One region of the Rhizobium sp. FG96 genome, then DNA from elsewhere that is predicted to be linked to it. Evidence: predicted binding sites of a transcription regulator. Region 1 holds the regulator's gene; the other holds the start of a gene.

Region 1 (7,762 bases):
AACGCCCATCTTGATGCCGTCGCGCAGGCGGGCCGAGTTGGTGACGAACAGGTCGTCGCCGACCAGCTGAACCTTCTTGCCGGCCAGATCGGTCAGGGCCTTCCAGCCGTCCCAATCGTCTTCAGCCATGCCGTCTTCGATCGAGATGATCGGGTACTGGGCAGCGAGCTGTGCGAGATATTCGGCCATGGCGCCCGATTCCAGCGTGCGTCCCTCGCCTTCGAGAACGTACTTGCCGTCCTTGAAGAATTCGGTCGCAGCGCAATCGAGGCCGAGATAGATGTCTTCGCCCGGCTTGTAGCCAGCCTTTTCGATCGACTTCATGATGAAGTCGAGGGCTTCAGGGGCGCTCTTCAGGCCCGGTGCGAAACCGCCTTCGTCACCAACGTTGGTGTTGTGGCCCTGAGCCGACAGTTCCTTCTTGAGGACGTGGAAGACTTCCGAGCCCATGCGGACGGCTTCGCGGATCGAGTCGGCGCCAACCGGCAGGATCATGAATTCCTGGAAGTCGATCGGGTTGTCGGCATGCGCGCCGCCGTTGATGATATTCATCATCGGAACCGGCAGGAGGTGAGCGGAAGCGCCACCGACATAGCGGTAGAGCGGCAGGCCGGCGGCCTGGGCAGCAGCCTTGGCGACAGCAAGCGAAACGCCGAGGATGGCGTTGGCACCGAGACGCGACTTGTTCGGCGTGCCATCCAGCTCGATCATGATGTTGTCGATCTGGATCTGGTTTTCGGCATCGATGCCGCCGATGGCGTCAAAGATTTCCGTGTTGGCGGCTTCGACAGCCTTTTCGACACCCTTGCCGAGATAGCGCTTTCCGCCATCGCGAACTTCGACGGCTTCATGCGCGCCGGTCGAAGCGCCCGACGGAACAGCCGCACGGCCCATGCTGCCATCTTCGAGATAGACGTCGACTTCGACGGTGGGGTTGCCACGGCTATCGAGGATCTCGCGGGCGATGATATCGGTAATTGCAGTCATGGGTTTCTTCCTGCTCGGTGGGTGGATAAATCGTTTGAAATCGTCTTAGTCGAAGGCACGCAGATTGCAATGGCGTTTTCACAGCCGTTTTTGAGCCGCCTAACATGCCTTCGTTTCAGGCCACCTGCGTGGCCTATTACAAGATCATGTCAGCCTTTTGAATGTCAGGCCGACTTTGCGATCGCATCGAAGGCCAGAAGCTTTTCGAGAAGCCGCGGCATATCCTTCAGATAGACCATGTTAGGGCCATCCGACGGCGCATTGTCAGGATCTTGATGCGTCTCGACGAAGACGCCGGCAACGCCGACGGCGACGGCCGCACGCGCCAAGGTCTCGACGAATTCGCGCTGGCCGCCGGTAGATCCGCCCTGCCCGCCCGGCTGCTGCACGGAATGCGTGGCATCGAAGATCACAGGCGCGCCCATGGCCGCCATGATCGGCAGCGAGCGCATGTCGGAGACCAGCGTGTTGTAGCCGAAGGAAGCGCCGCGCTCGCAGAGCAGGATGTTCGGGTTGCCCGTCTCGTTCAGCTTGGCGAGAACATTCTTCATGTCCCAGGGCGCCAGGAACTGCCCCTTCTTGACGTTGACGGCGCGGCCGGTCTTGGCCGCAGCAACGAGAAGGTCGGTCTGGCGGGAGAGGAAGGCCGGGATTTGCAGGATGTCGACGACGGTTGCGACCTCTGCACACTGCTCCTCGGTATGGATATCGGTCAGAACCGGGAAGCCGAATTCTTTCTTCAGGTCAGAGAAGACTTCGAGCGACTTTTCGAGGCCGATGCCGCGCTGCGCCGAAAGCGAAGTGCGGTTCGCCTTGTCGAAGGAAGACTTGTAGACGAGGCCGATGCCGAGCTTCTTGCAGAGTTCGCTCAGAACACCGGCGATCATGAAGGCATGTTCGCGGCTTTCCATCTGACAGGGGCCAGCGATGATCGACAGCTTGCCGTCATTGGAAAAGGTAACGCGGCCAGCGCCTTCGCCGACGGCGACTTCTGCATTGGTGTTGCTCATTGGGTCTCCTCGAAGGCGAAGATCGCGCCTTGTCCCGGCGCCGGCTTCACCAATAGACGATTGTTCGTATTCACGTAGGTGATCCCGTTAGCAGCCAAATGCGCCGCTGTCACGGCCAGATCAGCGACCGCAAAGACGATTGCCCGCGCCCGCAGGCCGTTATCGGTGCCGAGCGGCTCGACATCGAAATAGGCCTCCATCCCTTCTTCGGAATAGATAGCGATCCGGACATTGCTGAGGGCGAAGGAAAGGCCGAAGGCGGCCTCACTGGGCGCCACGCCGCCGCTTGCCGTCTGCAGCAGCGACGCGAAGGCATCGGGTTCGTCTGCGCTCATTGCAATCTCGACGATGCCGAGAACGCCGTTGGCATGAGTCTCCAGCGCCTTGCGATCGGCCGGAAAGGCGTTGATCCGCTGGCAGGCGAAAAAGAAGACATCGGGCGCCCTGAGATCAGCGGCAAAGGCGAGCTTGAAGGCGCCGGTCGCCTGCGTTCCATCGGGCATGACGATAGGGCGCGAGAACTCCACCATGTCACCGCCGCTCAGCTGCGCGCCATCATAGGCGGCCTTGTCCGCATCGGCATCGTCAGTGCCGAAGACGACTGCCGAAAAGCCATCATCGCCGCAGCGGAAGCGGAAGGCCTGATCGCGGGCGATGAAGCTGTTGCCTTTCGCGGCAGCCACGTCGCACTCGCCCTGGCTCGCGATGCCGAGCGGCTCGAGATAGGTCTTGTCGGAGAGAAAGACGCAGGCATTCTCCGTTCCGAACGGATGACGGCCATTGGCGGCGACGGTGAAACCTAGACGGCCGAGTCGCTCGCGGGCGAAATCGATATGGGTGACGGGCAGTACCAGATGATCGAGCGGATGCGTCATGGCGGTTCCCTCCGATGAAGCCGGCAGAGATTTGCACGCCGCGCCGGGCAAAGCGCAAGCGCGGATAACCAATCCGGCAAAGAAACTTTCAAAAATGACGAAAAATGATGGGAAGTTTTACCAATATTTAGGCACTTGCGGAACACATATGGAACATATAGTGTCCGTTCTGGCTTTGTTTCACGAATCTGGGGAAAGACTTCGATGCTGACGCGCAAACAACAGGAGCTTCTCCTCTTCATTCACGAGCGGATGAAGGAGTCCGGCGTACCGCCGTCCTTCGATGAAATGAAGGATGCGCTCGACCTCGCCTCCAAGTCCGGGATCCATCGCCTGATCACGGCGCTCGAGGAGCGCGGCTTCATTCGCCGCCTACCGAACCGCGCCCGCGCACTCGAAGTCATCAAGCTGCCGGAGGCCTACAGCCCCAGCATCCAGCCGCGCCGCGGTTTCTCGCCGAGCGTCATCGAAGGCAGCCTCGGCAAGCCGCAACCCGTTGCGCCGCCGAAGCCGGCGAACGAAGACAATAGCAGCTCGATCTCGGTTCCCGTCATGGGCCGCATCGCCGCCGGTGTGCCGATTTCCGCGATCCAGCAGAATACCCACGACATCACCGTTCCCGCCGATATGCTCGGAAACGGTGAGCACTATGCGCTTGAAGTCAAGGGCGACTCGATGATCGAGGCCGGCATCTTCGACGGCGACACCGTCATCATCCGCAATACCAATACCGCCAATGCCGGCGATATCGTCGTCGCCCTTGTCGACGATGAAGAAGCAACGCTGAAGCGCTTCCGCCGCAAGGGCGCATCGATCGCGCTCGAAGCAGCCAACCCGGCCTACGAGACCCGCATCTTTGGACCTGATCGCGTCAAGGTTCAGGGCAAGCTTGTCGGCCTTATCCGCCGCTATCACTAACGGTGATCTCATCACCGTTAAAAGTGCCGCTGCGCCAATCATAGGCGCGGTGGCGGGTCCAGGGGCGGTCGAGATCCTCGAAGGATCCGGTGACCGCTGCAGCGCCTCCATCAAAGCGCAGTTCGACAGAGCCTGTCTTTCTTAAAGTAGCGCCGGTGAAGAGCAGCGCGCCAGAGCGGCAGCTTTCAAGCCGCAGGCGCACGGGTGTGACAACGATATCGGATGCATCGCAGGCGGGGCCGAGGTAAGCGGCATTGTCGATGACCGTCAGCACCGAGCCGTTTCCAAGCTTTGCCGTGCACCAGGCTTTCTTTGCGCAGGAAAACCGCTCTTCCCTGGCGTTCACCGCAATGGCGCTCTGCGCTTCCTGCTCTTGCGCTGGTGTCAGCTTTAGCCTTTCGCCTGGCGGCGCGGTGGGGACCGATGCTGATGTGATGAAGATCGGCTCGCGATGGCTGTCCAGCACTAGCGCCCGTTTCCACTGGTCGAAGATGAAACCCGGCGGGCGCTCGCGATTGGTAGCGATTGCACTGGAACCGACGATCCCCGCCATGCTGCCGTCCTCAGCAATGACGATCTTCGGTGGCGGCTTTTCCGGAAGCGTGACAACAGTCAGCGTCGATAGGACCATGATTGCCGTGCCTATATGCCTCAGCCGGGTGCGCAGCAGGGTCAATAACAGGAAGCCCGCGACCGCGGCCGGGAAATACCAGGCAGGCAATCGGCCGACGCCGATATCACCGCCCCAGGACGAGACGGTCTTGGCGATCGCGATCACTAGATCGAGACCGAAGCCGACCACCTGCCAGGCCCAGGCATCCAGCCCAAACGGCATCAAGAGCATTGCAAACAGCCCGGCCGGCATGATGACGAAGGAGATGACGGGCATGGCTGCGAGATTGGCAGGCAAGCCATAGGCCGTCAGCCGGTGAAAATGCTCGATCGAAAACAGTGCCGTCGAGAAGCCGCCGATGACGGAGGTGAGCAGGATGCCACCGAAAAAGCCGGCTGCGGCTGACATGAACCTGACGAGGCGCAATTTCGCAAATGGCTTGTCGCGCGCCGGCCGCTCCTTCCAGAGCGCATAGCCGGCGACCAGCGCCAGCGTCGCGGCAAAGGACATCTGAAAGCTCGGCCCCATGATTTCTGAGGGCGAGATGGCGATGATGATCAGTGCCGAGAGCGCCACATTGCGCAAACTGATCGACGGCCGGTCGAAGAACACCGCCGTCAGCATGATCGCCATCATGATGAAGGCGCGCTCGGCGGAAACTGCGAAGCCGGAAATCAGGAAATAGGCGGTGACGGCCGCAAGCGCTCCAGCGGCCGCGATCTTCTTGACCGGATAGGCCTGGGCGACAGACGGAAACAGGCTGAGCAGCGTGCGGAACCCAACGAAGAAGATGCCGGCAGACAGCGCCATGTTGAGGCCCGATATGGCGATGATATGCGCGAGGCCTGATTGCCGGAGTGCCTCCGTAGTTTCTGCCGAAATCGCCCGCCGCTCGTCGGTGACGAGCGCGGCTGCGAACGCGCCGGTATCGCCGGGCAAAATGCCCCTGATGCGATCGCCGATGCCGCTTCTCAGCCGGTAGAGCCACTCGAAGACGCTATCGGTCAGCGAATGCTCGTCTGCCGCCCCCGGCGTCACCGCCGTTGGCGCCCCATAGAAAAAGCCATTGGCGCCGACACGATCGAAATAGGATGAGAACGAGAAGTCGTTGAGACCGGGGAGCGCCGGGCCGGAGGGTGGCGTCAGCCGCGCCCTGCCCTTCACCCAGGTTCCCGTCTCGAATTCGGACTTGGCGCCGCGGGCGATGACAGTCACCCGGGCGGGCGGCCGTTTCACCACCGGGTTTTCGGTTGCGCGCAATGACAGCAGATAACGCCAGCCGCCGCGGCCGTCGCTTTCCCGGCGCTCGACCCGCCCGGTGAGCGTCGTCGTCACGGCGGAATCAAGAAGGACGGTCTCGGCTCTCCGGGTTTCGAATTGCGCAGTCGCGACGCCTGCCGCGACCAACGTCAATGCGGCGATCACGACGCGCATCCCCTCCCGCGCCCGATCGGTGAAGATCAGCAGAGTGAACAGTACCACCATGGAGAAAAGTGGCATGATCGGCGAGACGCTGGTGCCGGCCGCAAACCACGCCACGGCACCAAAGCCGAGCGCAACCGGCGCGAAGAGCATGCGTCCACCGTAGGCGAGCTCTTCGTTGGCGCATTTCGGGATGGCGCCTATCGCGCGCCTGATGGATGATCGGAGTCGATAAGCGCTGAGCGTGGCCGGTACGTGCCGCATCGGCACGGGCGAGAGGCCAGAATAGGCGCGCGCTGGCTCAAGATGCGGCAATTTGGCCGCATCCTCCGAAAGTTCCAGGCTGATCTCGCTGCTTTTCAACCCCGGCATGTAAAGAGCCTTGCGACCCATTAAAATACAACCAAGATGCAACCCTGCGCGCGTTTCAGCAACAATAATCGATTGAAAAAACGCAAAAAATCGTGAGTGCAAAAAGCCTAAATAAATCATCGGCTTCCGCTATGCGTTTACAGCATCGCAGGAGTGCCTAAAAGTTGATACTGCGATGCACAAAATGGCGTCACGGTAACTTGGCATTAGGCGCGCTATCATATAGCAATCTGAGCGGACGCTTAACCCTATGGCGCTTTTATGGCGCCGCCGCCAATTTGGAGGATCAGAATGACGGATCAAAGCGCAACAATCAAAATCGGCGACAAGTCCGCCAATCTTTCCGTAAAGAGCGGAACGATTGGGCCAGATGTCATCGATATCGGCGCACTCTACAAAAACACCGGCTCCTTCACGTACGATCCTGGTTTCACCTCGACCGCATCCTGTGAATCGAAGATCACCTACATCGATGGCGATGAGGGCGTTCTCTTGCACCGCGGCTATCCGATCGAGCAGCTGGCCGAGCACGGCGACTTCCTGGAAGTCTGCTATCTGCTGCTTTACGGCGAACTGCCGACGGCAGCTCAGAAGAAGGACTTCGACCATCGCGTGACGCACCACACAATGGTGCACGAACAGATGAGCCGCTTCTTCACCGGCTTCCGCCGTGATGCGCATCCGATGGCCGTCATGTGCGGCTGTGTCGGCGCCCTGTCGGCCTTCTACCACGACTCGACCGACATCACCGATCCGCACCAGCGCATGGTCGCTTCGCTGCGCATGATCGCCAAGATGCCGACGCTGGCCGCCATGGCCTACAAGTATCACATCGGCCAGCCCTTCGTTTACCCGAAGAACGACCTCGATTACGCGTCGAACTTCCTGCGCATGTGCTTTGCCGTTCCCTGCGAAGAATACACGGTCAACCCGGTTCTCTCCCGCGCCATGGACCGCATCTTCATCCTGCATGCGGACCACGAGCAGAACGCTTCGACCTCGACCGTTCGTCTCGCCGGCTCTTCGGGTGCAAATCCGTTCGCCTGCATCGCGGCCGGCATTGCCTGCCTCTGGGGCCCTGCTCACGGCGGCGCCAACGAAGCAGCGCTCAACATGCTGTCGGAGATCGGCTCCGTCGATCGTATCCCCGAATATGTCGCACGCGCCAAGGACAAGAACGATCCGTTCCGCCTGATGGGCTTTGGCCACCGCGTCTACAAGAACTACGATCCGCGCGCCAAGATCATGCAGAAGACGACGCATGAAGTTCTCGGCGAACTCGGCATCAAGGACGATCCGCTTCTCGAAGTGGCGATGGAACTTGAGCGCATCGCGCTCACCGACGAGTATTTCATCGAGAAGAAGCTCTACCCGAACATCGACTTCTACTCGGGTATCACGCTGAAGGCTCTCGGCTTCCCCACGACCATGTTCACCGTTCTCTTCGCTCTCGCCCGCACCGTCGGCTGGATCGCTCAGTGGAACGAAATGATCGAGGATCCGCAGCAGCGCATCGGCCGCCCGCGCCAGCTCTATATCGGTGAAGCACAGCGCGATTACGTTCC
Region 2 (7,762 bases), on a different contig from region 1:
GAAGGCCGGCGCAGGTCTGGTGACGATCGCCGCACCGGCGGAAGCGCTTGCGGAAAACAGCGCGCATCTGACGGCGGTCATGCTGCGCGAGATCGGCGACACGGAACAGCTGGAAGAATGGCTGGAGGACGACCGGCTGCAGACTTTCGTGCTCGGTCCGGGCTTCGGGATCGGCGAGCAGGCGAGGGACTATGCCGCGACACTGAGCGACCGCCGCCTGGTGCTCGATGCTGACGGCATCACTTCGTTCCGCCAGGAGCCGAAGCGCCTGTTCGACCTGTTCGCCGGTGGCGAACCGCGTCTGGTCCTGACGCCGCATGACGGCGAATTCGCCCGCCTCTTCCCCGATATCGCCGCCGATACCGGGCTCGGCAAGACCGCCAAGGCACAGATGGCGGCGAAGCGCGCCAATGCGGCGATCGTCTTCAAGGGTGCCGATACCGTTATTGCCGCACCCGATGGCCGCGCGCTGATCAACACCAATGCGCCGGTCTGGCTGGCAACGGCAGGGTCCGGCGACGTGCTTGCCGGCATCATCGGCGCCTATCTGGCGCAGGGCCTTCCGGCCTTCGAGGCGGCAGCGATCGGCGTCTACCTGCACAGCCTCGCCGGGCAGCGCGCCGGCAAGGGGTTGACGGCGGAAGATCTCGCCGCCCACGTCCTGCCGTTCTGACTGCCGGCCGGCTGATTACTTGCCGACCTCTTCCTGCAGCGCGATGGCGCCGAAGGGGGCGTTCACCTTGCCCTCATGGATCATGAAGGCGAAGACGTCGCGCGGCTCGGCCTTCACCTTGCGATCCGCGTCGATGAGAGGCAGATCGTCGGGCACCTTGCCTTCGGCCCAGGTCTCCAGCCGCTTTGCCCAGGCCTTCAGGTCCTTGGGCGGATAGCAGGTCCGGATCTCGTCCGAACCCTTCTGCAGCCGCGCATAGACGAAATCGGCGGTGACGTCTGATATCATCGGATAATCGAAATGCTCGGCGACGACAGGCGCCACGCCGTACTTGGCCAGCAGCGCGACGAAATCCTGCACCTTGAAACTGTCATGACGGACCTCGACGACATGGCGCAACGGTAGGCCATCCTGCTTGTCCGGCAGCAGCTTCAGGAACGCTTCGAAATCGTCGGGCTCGAACTTCTTGGTCGGCGCGAACTGCCAGAGGATCGGCCCGAGACGGTCGCCGAGTTCCGTCAGTCCCTGCGTCAGGAACCGCTGCATGGATTCGCCGGCTTCGCCCAAAACCTTGCGGTTGGTGACGAAGCGGCTGGCCTTCAGCGAGAAGATGAAACCATCGGGCACATCCGCGCCCCATTTCGCGAAGGTCTCCGGCTTCTGCGAGCTGTAATAGGTGCCGTTGACTTCGATGACCTTCAGCTGGCGGCTGGCATAATTGAGCTCGTCCTTCTGCTTCAGGTCGGAGGGGAAGAAATGATTGCGCCAAGGCTCGAATGTCCAGCCGCCGATACCGACGCGGATAGTGCCGGATTTGCTCATTCTCTTCCTCCCTTTGCCCGTTCAGGCGATTTGCTTTGCCATGTCGACGATCACCCATCCTGGCCGGTAGGGGTTCGGCCGTCGACCCGTTTCCTGAAAGCCGAAGGCGCGGTAGATCGCGATATTCCTCTCCATCCGCGCATTGGTGTAGAGCCTGACTTCCGGCAGCTCCCATTCGCGCGTCTTGTCTTCCACCCAGCCGAGAATCGTACGGCCGATCCCGCGGCTATGATGATCAGGCGACACGGCGATGCTGAACAGCATCGTGTGATCCGCATGGCGTTCAAGAACGGCGAGCCCGCCAGGCTCGCCATCGATATCGAGCAGCCACACCTCGCCATTGGCGATCCGCGGCGCGTAATCTTCGCGCATCGGCAGCGGCTCGCCGCCGAATTCCGCGACATAGGGGCCGTAAGCCGCCATGGTCAGGCGGCGCACGGTCTCAAGATCGTCAGCGGCCGCCTGTCTCAGCATCTCACTCGGCCGCTGCGACCGTCTTCTTCACCGGGCGCCGCTCCAGCAGCTCCTTCAGGAAGTGGCCGGTATAGGAGCGCTTCTCCTTGACGATCGCCTCAGGCGTGCCGGTCGCAACGATCTCGCCGCCGCCATCGCCGCCTTCGGGGCCGAAATCGAGTACCCAGTCGGCTGTCTTGATGACTTCGAGATTGTGCTCGATGACGACGACGGAGTTGCCCTGGTTGACCAGCTCGTGCAGCATTTCCAGCAGCTTGGCGACGTCGTGGAAGTGCAGGCCGGTCGTCGGCTCGTCGAGAATGTAGAGCGTGCGGCCGGTCGAGCGCTTCGACAGTTCCTTGGCGAGCTTGACGCGCTGCGCCTCGCCGCCCGACAGCGTGTTCGCCTGCTGGCCGACTTTGATATAGCCAAGGCCGACATCGAACAGCGACTGCAGCTTGTCGCGCACCGCGGGGACGGCAGCGAAGAACTCGACGCCTTCCTCGACCGTCATGTCGAGCACGTCGGAGATCGACTTGCCCTTGAAGGTGACGTCGAGCGTCTCGCGATTGTAGCGCTTGCCGTGGCAGACGTCGCAGGTGACGTAGACATCCGGCAGGAAGTGCATCTCGATCTTGATGACGCCGTCGCCCTGGCAGGCCTCGCAGCGGCCGCCTTTGACGTTGAACGAGAAGCGGCCCGGCTGATAGCCGCGCGCCTTGGCTTCCGGCAGGCCGGCGAACCAATCGCGGATCGGCGTGAAGGCGCCGGTATAGGTCGCCGGGTTCGAGCGCGGCGTGCGCCCGATCGGCGATTGGTCGATATCGATCACCTTGTCGATATGCTCGAAGCCGTCGATGCGGTCGTGATCGGCCGGGATTTCGCGCGCGCCCATGACGCGGCGCGCTGCCGACTTGTAGAGCGTCTCGATCAGGAAGGTGGACTTGCCGCCGCCGGAAACGCCGGTCACTGCCGTGAAGACACCGAGCGGGATCGAGGCGGTGACGTTCTTGAGGTTGTTGCCCCGGGCGCCGACGACCTTGATCTCTTTGCCCTTCTTCGGCTTGCGCCGCTCATCGGGGACGGGAACGCCGAGTTCGCCGGAGAGATATTTGCCGGTCAGCGACTTCGGGTTCGCCATGATGTCCTGTGGCGTGCCGTGGGCGATAACCTGGCCGCCGTGAATGCCGGCGGCCGGGCCGATATCGACCACGTCGTCGGCCGTTAGGATCGCGTCCTCGTCATGCTCGACGACGATCACGGTATTGCCGATGTCGCGCAGGTGCTTCAGCGTGTCGAGCAGGCGGGCATTGTCGCGCTGGTGGAGGCCGATCGAGGGTTCGTCGAGAACATAGAGCACGCCCGTCAAGCCCGAGCCGATCTGCGATGCCAGGCGAATGCGCTGGCTCTCGCCACCCGACAGCGTCCCTGAATTGCGAGACAGGCTGAGATATTCGAGGCCGACATCGTTCAGGAACCGCAGGCGGTCGCGGATTTCCTTGAGAATGCGCACGGCAATCTCGTTCTGCTTCGCCGTGAAATGCGACGGCAGCACTTCGAACCAGTCGCGGGCGACGCGGATCGACATCTGCGTGACTTCGCCGATATGCAGCTTGTCGATCTTGACGGCCAGCGCTTCGGGCTTCAGGCGGTAACCGGCGCAGGACGGGCAGGGAGCCGCCGACATGAAACGCTCGATCTCCTCGCGCGCCCAGGCGGAATCCGTCTCCTTCCAGCGGCGCTCAAGATTGGTGATGATGCCTTCGAAGGTCTTGTGCGTCGTGTAGGAGCGCGCGCCATCGGCATAGTGGAATTCGATCTTCTCTTCGGTGCCGTTCAGGATCACATCCTGGGCCTTGGCGGAAAGATCGCTCCATCGATTGCCGAGCTTGAAGCCGAAATGCTTGCCGAGCGCTTCTAGCGTCTGATTGTAATAAGGAGAAGACGACTTGGCCCAGGGTGCGATCGCGCCGTCGCGCAGCGTCCGTTCCGGTTCCGGGATAATCAGGTTGGCGTCGATCTTCTGCTGCGCGCCGAGACCGTCGCAGGTCGGGCAGGCGCCGGCCGGGTTGTTGAACGAGAAGAGACGCGGCTCGATCTCCGGAATGGTGAAGCCGGAAACCGGGCAGGCGAATTTTTCAGAAAAGAGCACGCGCTCATGCGTCTCGTTCAGCGACTTGTTGGCCGAACCGCCGGCAGCGGTTTCCTCCGGCGGCAGCGGCTTGTCGGCGAATTCGGCGACCGCCAGGCCATCGGCGAGCTTCAGCGAGGTCTCCAGGCTGTCCGCCAAACGAGAGGACATGTCGGCGCGCACGACGATACGGTCGACGACGACGTCGATGTCATGCTTGTACTTCTTGTCGAGGGCCGGAACGTCGGCGATCTCGTAGAACTGGCCGTCCACCTTGACGCGCTGGAAGCCCTTTTTCATGAGCTCGGCGAGTTCCTTCTTGTACTCGCCCTTGCGGCCGCGCACGAGCGGCGCCAGAATATAAAGACGCGTGCCCTCTTCGAAGGCGAGCACGCGGTCCACCATCTGGCTGACCGTCTGGCTCTCGATCGGCAGGCCGGTGGCCGGCGAATAGGGAACGCCGACGCGCGCAAAGAGCAGACGCATATAGTCGTAGATCTCGGTGACCGTGCCGACCGTCGAGCGCGGATTGCGCGACGTCGTCTTCTGCTCAATCGAGATGGCAGGCGAGAGGCCGTCGATCTGGTCGACGTCAGGCTTCTGCATCATTTCCAGGAACTGGCGCGCATAGGCCGAGAGGCTTTCGACATAACGCCGCTGCCCCTCGGCATAGATCGTATCGAATGCCAGCGAGGATTTGCCGGACCCTGAAAGGCCCGTCATCACGATAAGCTTGTTGCGCGGCAGATCGAGGTCGATGCCCTTCAAATTATGCTCACGCGCGCCGCGGATGGAAATCGTCTTCAGTTCGCTCATCGTCTTCTGCTTTGGTCTCTTGGATGAAGCCCCTTATTTAGTGATGCTCGCGGGCGAGTCGAGGCTCAAATCCGGGGTAGGAGAAGGTTTTCGATTCTGTTGACAGGATCATAGTGAATAAGTAGAACAAAGAAAGAACAAAATTCCTTGTGGATGACGGCCCGATGGACGCGCCTCGCAAGGGCTCTATAGTTTAAGGTGCACCGATTGTTTCAAGCGCCGCCGGGCAGGGCGGCAGGTAAGGTGAAAAGCATGGCTGGTAGCGTAAACAAGGTAATTCTGATCGGAAACGTGGGCGCCGACCCCGAAATCCGCAGGACCCAGGACGGCCGTCCGATCGCCAACCTGCGTATCGCGACCTCTGAGCAGTGGCGCGACCGCAATTCCGGCGAACGCCGCGAAAAGACCGAATGGCACACTGTCGTCGTCTTCAACGAAGGCCTCTGCAAGGTTGTCGAGCAATACGTCAAGAAGGGCGCCAAGCTCTATATCGAAGGCGCGCTGCAGACCCGCAAGTGGCAGGACCAGCAGGGTCAGGACCGCTACTCGACGGAAGTCGTGCTGCAGGGCTTCAACTCGACGCTGACGATGCTCGATGGCCGTGGCGACGGCGGCGGCGCAAGCTCCGGCTTCGGCGGTGGCGGCGGCCGTGGCAACAACAACGATTATGGTGGCGGCGGTGGCGGCTACGGCGACGACTACGGCGCGCCCTCCCAGTCTTCCGGCGGCGGCCGTGGCGGCAGCAGCAGTGGCGGCGGTAGCGGCGGCAACTTCTCGCGGGATCTCGACGACGACATCCCATTCTGAGAACCGGACGGATCAAATGAAAACGGCGCCCCTTGAGGCGCCGTTTTTGTTAGGCCGGTGTGGCGCTGATCAGATTGAGCGCCGCCTTGGCGCCATCGACAACGAACTGCACCGCCAGGGCCGCCAGGATGACGCCGAGAAGCCGCGTCAGGATCGCCCGGCCGGTGGCGCCGAGGAAACGGTCGAGCCTGTCGGCGACCAGCAGGGCGCCTAGCGTGATCAGCAGGTTGGCGGCGATGACGATGATCAGCTGCGCCCGCTCGATCGACGAGGCGAAGGCACCAGAGAGCAGGATCGTCGCCGAGATCGCTCCCGGACCGGCAACCAGCGGGATCGCCAGCGGGAAGACGGCGATATTCTGGATGTGGTCCTTGGTGATGGCGACTTCGCTGGTCTTCTCCTTGCGGTCCTGACGCTTCTCGAAGACCATTTCAAAGGCGATCCAGAAGAGCAGCAGGCCACCAGCGAGGCGGAAGGCTCCCATGGATATGCCGAGCACGCCGAGCACACCGGCACCAAACAGCGCGAAGACCGCGAGGATGATGAAGGCGATCATCGAGCCGCGCAGCGCCACCTGCTTGCGCTGGGGCCGGCTCATGCCAGCGGTCAGCCCCAGAAAGATTGGCGCCAGCCCCGGCGGATCGATAGTCACGAGCAGGGTGGTGAAGGCATTGATCAGTTGGTCGGTGCTTGCCATTCGGTCTCCAAAACACCATATGAGGGCGAGGTTTTCGCGATTGTGGAGCGACTGCCCGCGTTTGGCAAACCGCCTGTTTTCGCGTAGGCCTCCTCCCGGCGCAAAAACGCCAGAATTGCCGCCTTTCCGCCGTAAAAGCCTGTTCAAAACTCCCGCTCAAATTGGCGCGGAACGGGGCTTTCCGCTATAAATCTTTCAGTGATTCTACAAAGAGATCGTGATCTGTTTTGACTGAACAAACACCCCCAGGCGGCGGGAAGCTCCCGCCAGGCATCGAGCCCATCTCCATCATGGAGGAAATGCAGCGGTCCTATCTCGATTACGCGATGAGCGTTATCGTCAGCCGCGCGCTTCCTGACGTGCGCGACGGCCTGAAGCCCGTCCACCGGCGCATCCTTTACGGTATGTCCGAGCTCGGCATCGACTGGAACAAGAAATACGTCAAATGCGCCCGCGTAACCGGTGACGTGATGGGTAAATACCATCCGCACGGCAACTCGGCGATCTACGATGCGCTCGCCCGTATGGCGCAGGACTGGTCTCTTCGCCTGCCGCTGATCGACGGCCAGGGCAATTTCGGCTCCGTCGACGGTGACCCGCCGGCGGCCGAACGCTACACCGAATGCCGCCTGGAAAAGGCCGCGCATTCGCTGCTCGACGACCTCGACAAGGAAACGGTCGATTTCCGCGACAACTACGACGGCACGCTTTCCGAGCCGTCGGTGGTGCCCGCGAAATTCCCGAACCTGCTGGTCAACGGCGCAGGCGGCATCGCCGTCGGTATGGCGACCAACATCCCGCCGCACAATCTCGTCGAAGTCATCGACGGCTGTATCGCGCTGATCGACAATCCGGCGATTGAGCTGCCGGATCTGATGCAGATCATCCCGGGCCCGGACTTCCCGACCGGCGCCAAGATCCTCGGCCGTTCCGGCATCCGCTCGGCCTATGAGACGGGCCGCGGTTCCGTCGTCATGCGCGGCGTTGCCACGATCGAGCCGATGCGCGGCGATCGCGAACAGATCATCATCACCGAAATCCCCTATCAGGTGAACAAGGCGACGATGATCGAGAAGATGGCCGAGCTGGTGCGCGAAAAGCGCATCGAGGGCATCTCCGACCTGCGCGACGAATCTGACCGCCAGGGCTACCGCGTCGTCGTCGAGCTGAAGCGCGACGCCAATGCCGACGTCATCCTGAACCAGCTTTACCGTTACACGCCGCTGCAGACCTCCTTCGGCTGCAACATGGTGGCACTGAACGGCGGCAAGCCGGAACAGCTCAACCTGCTCGACATGCTCCGCGCCTTCGTTGCCTTCCGCGAAGAAGTCGTTAGCCGGAGAACGAAATTCCTTCTCCGCAA

What was found. Region 1 encodes LexA, which represses DNA repair genes until DNA is damaged. Its sites were predicted from a motif close to TGTTCNNNNTGTGTTCNG; they were not measured.
Region 2: a site for LexA is predicted at 5,018-5,035, ahead of uvrA (excinuclease ABC subunit UvrA). Genes of this name have one in related genera too.

The regions. Positions count from the first base shown of each region.
Region 1 is NZ_JBMDIL010000021.1:55,564-63,325, forward strand. It holds gene eno (phosphopyruvate hydratase) at 1-987, opposite strand, end outside; gene kdsA (3-deoxy-8-phosphooctulonate synthase) at 1,152-1,997, opposite strand; gene ACODR6_RS30375 (VOC family protein) at 1,994-2,872, opposite strand; gene lexA (transcriptional repressor LexA) at 3,077-3,790, shown strand; gene ACODR6_RS30385 (ComEC/Rec2 family competence protein) at 3,771-6,197, opposite strand; gene gltA (citrate synthase) at 6,489-7,762, shown strand, end outside.
Region 2 is NZ_JBMDIL010000023.1:14,604-22,365, reverse strand. It holds gene ACODR6_RS31070 (NAD(P)H-hydrate dehydratase) at 1-673, shown strand, start outside; gene ACODR6_RS31065 (DUF72 domain-containing protein) at 689-1,495, opposite strand; gene ACODR6_RS31060 (GNAT family N-acetyltransferase) at 1,517-1,969, opposite strand; gene uvrA (excinuclease ABC subunit UvrA) at 1,971-4,895, opposite strand; gene ACODR6_RS31050 (single-stranded DNA-binding protein) at 5,148-5,702, shown strand; gene ACODR6_RS31045 (MarC family protein) at 5,752-6,399, opposite strand; gene gyrA (DNA gyrase subunit A) at 6,627-7,762, shown strand, end outside.